DNA from 2 places in the Kosakonia sp. MUSA4 genome. Region 1 is predicted to be linked to the other one. Evidence: predicted binding sites of a transcription regulator. Region 1 holds the regulator's gene; the other holds the start of a gene.
What was found. Region 1 encodes sigma-54, which starts transcription at its own class of promoters, with help from an activator protein. Its sites were predicted from a motif close to GTTGGCACANNTTTCGCTNT; they were not measured.
Positions count from the first base shown of each region.

Region 2: the regulator sigma-54 is predicted to act here: its motif matches at 1,147-1,166, upstream of C0557_RS04570 (circularly permuted type 2 ATP-grasp protein).

Region 1 is NZ_CP025697.1:4,884,915-4,888,331, reverse strand. Features, by position in the region: gene rapZ (RNase adapter RapZ) at 1-243, opposite strand, end outside; gene ptsN (PTS IIA-like nitrogen regulatory protein PtsN) at 286-777, opposite strand; gene hpf (ribosome hibernation promoting factor) at 859-1,146, opposite strand; gene rpoN (RNA polymerase factor sigma-54) at 1,169-2,602, opposite strand; gene lptB (LPS export ABC transporter ATP-binding protein) at 2,651-3,376, opposite strand; gene lptA (lipopolysaccharide ABC transporter substrate-binding protein LptA) at 3,383-3,417, opposite strand, start outside.
Region 2 is NZ_CP025697.1:970,225-973,641, reverse strand. Features, by position in the region: gene gcvA (transcriptional regulator GcvA) at 1-24, opposite strand, end outside; gene C0557_RS04575 (DMT family transporter) at 141-1,034, shown strand; gene C0557_RS04570 (circularly permuted type 2 ATP-grasp protein) at 1,205-2,638, shown strand; gene C0557_RS04565 (alpha-E domain-containing protein) at 2,638-3,417, shown strand, end outside.

The DNA.
Region 1 (3,417 bases):
CTGCGGCGAGAAGGCATCTGGCAGACTGCTCATCGCCTGTTCAAAAATTTCCGGTGATTCCGGCATGTTACGCACATCAATACTGACGGCGGCAGAGGTCTGACGATCGGCGAGCGTCTGCGCCAGTTGCGGCAGCAGCACGACCGGCAGGTTATCGACACAATAGAAGCCCATATCTTCCAGGGCGCGCAGGGCCACGGATTTTCCTGAACCCGAACGACCACTTACGATCATCAGGACCATGAACCGTTTCTCCCCACAACGACAAAAAAGGTGTTCTTCCCGTTACGCATCGTCGCTTTCGCCTTCTGTCTGCGTGATTATCTGATACAGCTCTTCATCGTTCTGCGCACTGCGCAGGCGACGACAAATGGTTTTATCCGCCAGCCGTTTAGCCACCAGCGAGAGCGTATGAAGATGCGTTTTGGTTTGATCGGCCGGCACCAGCAGTGCAAACAGCAGATCAACGGGCTGATTATCGATAGCGTCGAAAGCTATGGGCGTTTCGAGCTGCACAAAAACGCCGACGGCACGCAGCGTGTCCTCTTCCAGCTTACCGTGGGGAATGGCAATACCGTTACCAATACCGGTACTGCCCATTTTCTCACGCGTAAGAATGGCTTCGAAAACGACCTGTGGCGGCAGGCCGAGCTGTTTTGCCGCCAGTTCACTGATGATTTCCAGCGCTCGTTTTTTGCTCTGGCAGTGAACGCCGCTACGTGTACATTCCTGGTTAAGGACATTGCTCAGTTGAAGAGCCGAATCGTTATTCATCATAATTTCACCTAAGCGCCGTCAGAGCTAAGCACCCTACCGGGTTACGGTAGGGTGCAACGCGCCAAACGAACGCCCGGACAATTAGTGTTGTTTCAGTTTATCTTTATGTTTTGTCAACTGCCGCGATAGTTTATCAATCAAACCGTCGATGGCAGCGTACATATCCTGTCCTTCCGCGCTGGCATGCAACTCACCTCCATTTACATGCAGGGTTGCATCCGAGGTATGGATCACTTTCTCCACTTTCAACACAATATAGACCTGATTAATCCTTTCGAAATACTGCTCAAGCTTGGCAAATTTGCTGTTCACAAATTCACGTAAAGCATCAGTGATCTCGACGTTTTGTCCTGTGATGTTAAGCTGCATAGTGTCTTCCTTATCGGTTGGGTCACACCAGCTGTTTACGCTGGTTAGACGGCGGAATGGATAAAGACTCTCGATACTTCGCAACGGTACGCCGCGCTACCATAATTCCTTGATCGGAAAGCAGCGTCGTCAGCTTACTGTCGCTCAGCGGTTTTGCAGGGTTTTCTGCGGCGATTAATTTCTTAACCAGCGCGCGAATGGCTGTTGACGAGGCTTCGCCGCCGCCTTCCGTATTCACATGGCTGGAGAAGAAATACTTCAGTTCAAAAATGCCGCGAGGACTGTGCAGGTACTTCTGAGTTGTCACACGGGAAATCGTGGACTCGTGCATTTCGACGGCCTGGGCGATATCCGCCAGCACCATCGGTTTCATAAACTCTTCGCCCTGTTCAAAGAACGCCTGCTGCTGCTCAACGATGCAGCGGCTGACGCGCAATAGCGTGTCGTTACGGCTTTCAAGGCTTTTGATCAGCCACTTCGCTTCCTGCAAATTACTGCGGATAAACTGGGTGTCGGCGTCATTGCGCGCGCCGCCGCCCATTGAAGCGTAGTGCTGGTTGATTTGCAGACGCGGAATGCTGTCGGAGTTCAGTTCTACCGTCCAGCGCCCGTTATGCTTACGCACCAGCACATCCGGAATGACATATTCTGGTTCGCCGGTCTGGATCGACTGGCCGGGGCGCGGATCTAGCGACTGGATCAAATTTACTGCTTCTTTCAGCACGTCTTCTTTAAGACGCGTGACGCGCATAAGAGAGCGGAAATCGTGGTTAGCGAGCAGATCGAGGTGATCGCTGATGATCAGGCGAGCCTCTTCGCACCAGGGCGTATCTTTCGCGAACTGGGAAAGTTGGATCAACAGGCAGTCGCGCAGATCGCGCGCAGCGACGCCAACCGGATCGAAACGCTGAACGCGCTTTAACACCGCTTCAACTTCATCGAGACCGATTTCTTCATCACCCATGCTTTCCAGCACATCCTCAAGCGACACGGTAAGGTAGCCGGTCTCATCGACCGCATCGACAATAGAGGTTGCGATTGCGCGATCGGTATCGGAAAACGGCGTTAACTCTACCTGCCACATCAGGTAATCCTGAAGAGACTGTGTCGTTTCCCCCTGATAAATCGGCAGTTCGTCATCAATATAATCGTGGCTGCTGCCGGAAGGTGTTCCAGCGGTATAAATCTCATCCCAACTGGCGTCCAGCGGCAGCTCTTCGGGCATCTCTTTCTGTTCGAGCGCGTCTACAGTATCCAGGCCTTCATTTTCCTGGGTTTGTTGGCTATCCACTTCTTCATGAAGATCGGCTTGTTCCAGCAATGGGTTACTCTCCAGCGCTTGCTGAAGTTCCTGCTGAAGTTCTAACGTAGACAGCTGCAACAGACGGATAGCCTGTTGCAGTTGCGGCGTCATAGCTAGCTGTTGGCTAAGCCTTAATTGCAAACCTTGCTTCATATTCAGAGCAGCACTCTCCGACAAAATACCTCGATAAACTCTACCCTATCAGAGTCTGAAGTCTTCCCCAAGATATACGCGCTTAACATGTTCGTCTTCAAGGATTTGCTGCGGTGTACCATGAGCAATTAAATGCCCCTGGCTGACGATATAAGCTCGTTCACACACCGCCAACGTTTCGCGAACATTGTGGTCAGTAATCAACACGCCTAACCCACTGTCACGTAAGTGTTCAATGATGCGCTTGATGTCGATAACCGAGATAGGATCGACGCCCGCAAAGGGTTCATCCAGCAAAATAAATTTAGGATTTGCCGCCAGTGCGCGCGCAATTTCAACACGGCGACGTTCACCACCGGAAAGGGACTGCCCCATATTGTCTCGCAGATGCTCAATATGGAACTCTTCCATCAATTCGTTAGCGCGATCGTCGCGCTGTTCGGAAGTCAGATCGTCACGGATCTGAAGTACCGCCATCAGGTTGTCATACACGCTCAGACGACGAAAAATGGACGCTTCCTGCGGTAAATAACCGATGCCGCGACGCGCGCGCGCATGCAGTGGCAGCAAGCTGATATCGTCGTCATCAATAATGATATTGCCCGCGTCACGCGGAACAATCCCGACCACCATATAGAAGGTGGTCGTTTTCCCTGCGCCGTTAGGGCCAAGCAGCCCAACAATTTCGCCAGAGTTAACGGTCAGGCTGACGTCTTCAACCACGCGGCGGCCCTTATAGGCTTTCGCGAGATTCTTTGCAGTTAATGTTGCCATAACGAATTAGTTACTCTTCTTAGGAGCCGGGGTTTGGGTGT
Region 2 (3,417 bases), 1.8 Mb from region 1:
CGCCTGCAGGGGCGGTAGGGTCATCGCGGCTCTCCGCATAATTAAGTGCAACTAAACTGTAGCAAAAATGCTGGTTTGTCAGCCTGATGCCGCCGGGGTAAAACATTTTTAGTTAAAAACGCAACACGAGGAGTTGCACAATGCGGGCCATTGATTACCTGAGATTAGTGATGCTGGCGGCCATCTGGGGCGCCAGCTTTCTGTTTATGCGGATTGCCGCACCGGAATTCGGCGCCATCAACACCGCTTTTCTCCGCGTGCTGTTTGGCTTTGCTGGCCTGGCGGCGCTGCTGGCGCTATTTCGCCGCGCGTTTCAGTTTTCCGGTAAGTTGCGCGCGACCTTGCTGCTTGGGGTGATCAACTCCGGGCTGCCGTTTTTGATGTACTGCCTGGCTGCGCGCTGGCTGCCTGCCGGGTATTCCGCCGTTCTCAATGCCACCACGCCGTTGATGGGCGCGCTGGCGGGCGTGGCGTTTTTTGGCGAACGCCTGAGCGGGAAAAAGTGGGCGGGCGTTGTGCTCGGGCTGGTGGGGATTTTGACGATTACCACGCTCGGCGAAATGCGCAACGTGCAGGAGGTCGCCGCTGGCGTGGCGGCTTGCCTGGTGGCGACCGGCTGCTATGGCATTGCCGGTTTTCTCACCCGCCACTGGATAACGGCGCGCGGCGGTCTGGAGCCGACGCTGGTCGCCTTCGGTAGCCAGGCGGGCGCTACGCTGTTTTTGCTACCGTTCTGCGCCTGGTCGATTGGCAGCGGCGCAACCATCAACTGGGCGCAGCCGTCCGTGTGGGCCTGCGTGCTGGCGCTGGGCCTGCTTTGTACCGCCGTGGCGTATATTCTCTATTTTCGCCTGATTGCCGATATCGGGCCGCTGCGCAGCCTGACTGTCACCTTTCTTATCCCGCCGTTTGCCGTGCTGTGGGGCTACCTCGCGCTGGGCGAAACGCTGAACGGTGGGTTTGTTATCGGCGCGCTGATTGTCTGCCTGGCGGTGTGGCTGGTGGTCAGCCCGACGGCCGCGAAACGCCGTTAGTACAGCTTCTGCTACGCTTACCTTCACACCACTTTAGCGCGCTGCCGCTGCGCTTCGCCTCAAAATGGTGCATTTGCGCCTGTACTCGCCACGAAAACGCATTGCCAGCCATGCTGGCATGCTTTCTGCATTTTTACAGAATCTTCACACGCGCAATGCAGGGGATGACAATGATAAAAATAACGCTTCCGACAGCACCTTACTACGATGAGATGCTCAGCGCAGAGGGCAGTCAACGCCAGCATTACGATGCCTGGTGGCAGTGGCTTCAACAGACCGACCAGCACGCTATCCATCAAAAGAAAGAACAGGCAGAACTGCTATTTCACCGGGTGGGCATTACCTTCAACGTTTATGGTGAAGAGGGCGGCACTGAACGCCTGATCCCCTTTGACAGCGTACCGCGAATTATCCCGGCCCATGAGTGGCGCATCCTCGATCAGGGCATCCGCCAGCGCGTCAAAGCGCTAAACGCTTTCCTGTACGATATCTACCATCAGCAAAATATCCTCAACGCCGGTATTGTCCCGCGCGAGCAGGTTCTGGCGAATGAGCAGTACCAGCCCTGTATGCAGGGCGTGGATCTGCACAACAATATTTATGCTCACATCACCGGTATCGACATGGTACGTAACAGCGATGGCCGCTATTACGTGCTGGAAGATAACCTGCGCACCCCGTCCGGCGTCTCCTATATGCTGGAGAACCGCAAGATGATGATGCGCCTCTACCCGGATCTCTTCGCCAGCCAGCATATTGCGCCGGTCGAGCGCTACCCCGGCTACTTGCTGCAAACCCTGCGTGAAAGTACGCCGGTGGACGATCCCACGGTGGTGGTGATGACGCCAGGGCGTTTTAACAGCGCCTATTTTGAGCACAGTTTTCTGGCACAGCAGATGGGCGTTGAGCTGGTAGAAAGCGCCGACCTGTTTGTCAAAGGCGGTGCGCTCTATATGCGCACCACCGAAGGCCCGTGCCGGGTGGATGTGATCTACCGCCGCATTGACGACGCGTTTCTCGATCCGCTGGCGTTTCGCGCCGATTCAATGCTCGGTGTTCCTGGCCTGCTGTCGGTCTACCGGGCGGGCGGCGTGGTACTGGCGAACGCGATCGGCACCGGCGTTGCCGATGATAAATCCATTTACCCCTATGTGCCGGAGATGATCCGCTTCTACCTCAGCGAGGAGCCGATTCTCGGCAATATCGCCACCTGGCAGTGCCGCAAACCCGACGATCTTAACTATGTGCTGGCCCACCTCGACAGCATGGTGGTGAAAGAGGTTCACGGTGCGGGCGGATACGGCATGCTGGTCGGGCCAAAATCAACCCGCCAGCAGATTGAGGATTTCCGCAAGCGGCTGCTGGCAAACCCCGGCAACTATATTGGCCAGGAGACGCTGGCGCTCTCCACCTGCCCGACCTTTGTCGAAGAGGGACTGGCGCCGCGCCACATCGATCTGCGCCCGTTTGTGCTCTCCGGCGAAGAGGTTCGCCTGGTGCCGGGCGGCCTGACGCGCGTGGCGCTGAACGAAGGTTCGCTGGTGGTGAACTCGTCGCAGGGCGGCGGCACCAAAGATACCTGGGTGATGGAGGAGGATGAATGATGCTAAGCCGCACAGCCAGCGAACTGTACTGGATGGCCCGCTACCTGGAGCGGGCAGAGAGCTTTGCCCGCGTGCTGGATGTCACCTGGAAGCTGTCAATGATGCCGCGCCACCGCCAGCAGCAACACGATCTGGCGCTGCCGCTCAATCTCACCTTTTCCCATGAGCTGTTTCAGCAGCGTTACGCCCGCTTTTCCATGAACAACCTGCTGAACTTCTTCGCCCTCGACAGCCACAACCCGAGCAGCATTTATAGCTGTATTGAAATGGCGTGGAATAACGCCCACGCGGTACGCGGCAGCCTGTCGTCAGAAGTGTGGGAGTGCATCAACACCACGCGTATCGACATCCGCAATCTGCGTCAGTCCGGGGTGGATAAAATCGGTATTGATACCTTTTTTGACTGGGTGAAAGAGCGCTCGCATCTGTTTCGCGGTGCGATGTTCGGCACGCTGCTGCGCAACGATGCGCAGTGTTTTATTCGTGTCGGTACGCTGATTGAGCGCGCCTACGCCACCGCCCAACTGCTGGCGCTTAAAGATCAGCAACTGAACAACGATCCGGATCCGGTACGTGAATATTATCGCCTCGACACCCTGCTGCGCGCAGTAAGCGCCCGCGAGGCCTATCACAGCATCTACCGCCAGCCGATCAGCCGCGAAACCGTCAGCGAACTGCTGGTATTTCGTAATGATGTGCCGCGTTCGCTGCATGCCTGCGTGGCGGATCTGGTGCAGCAACTGGAGATGATCGGTAACACACGGGCGCATGTTCCGCTG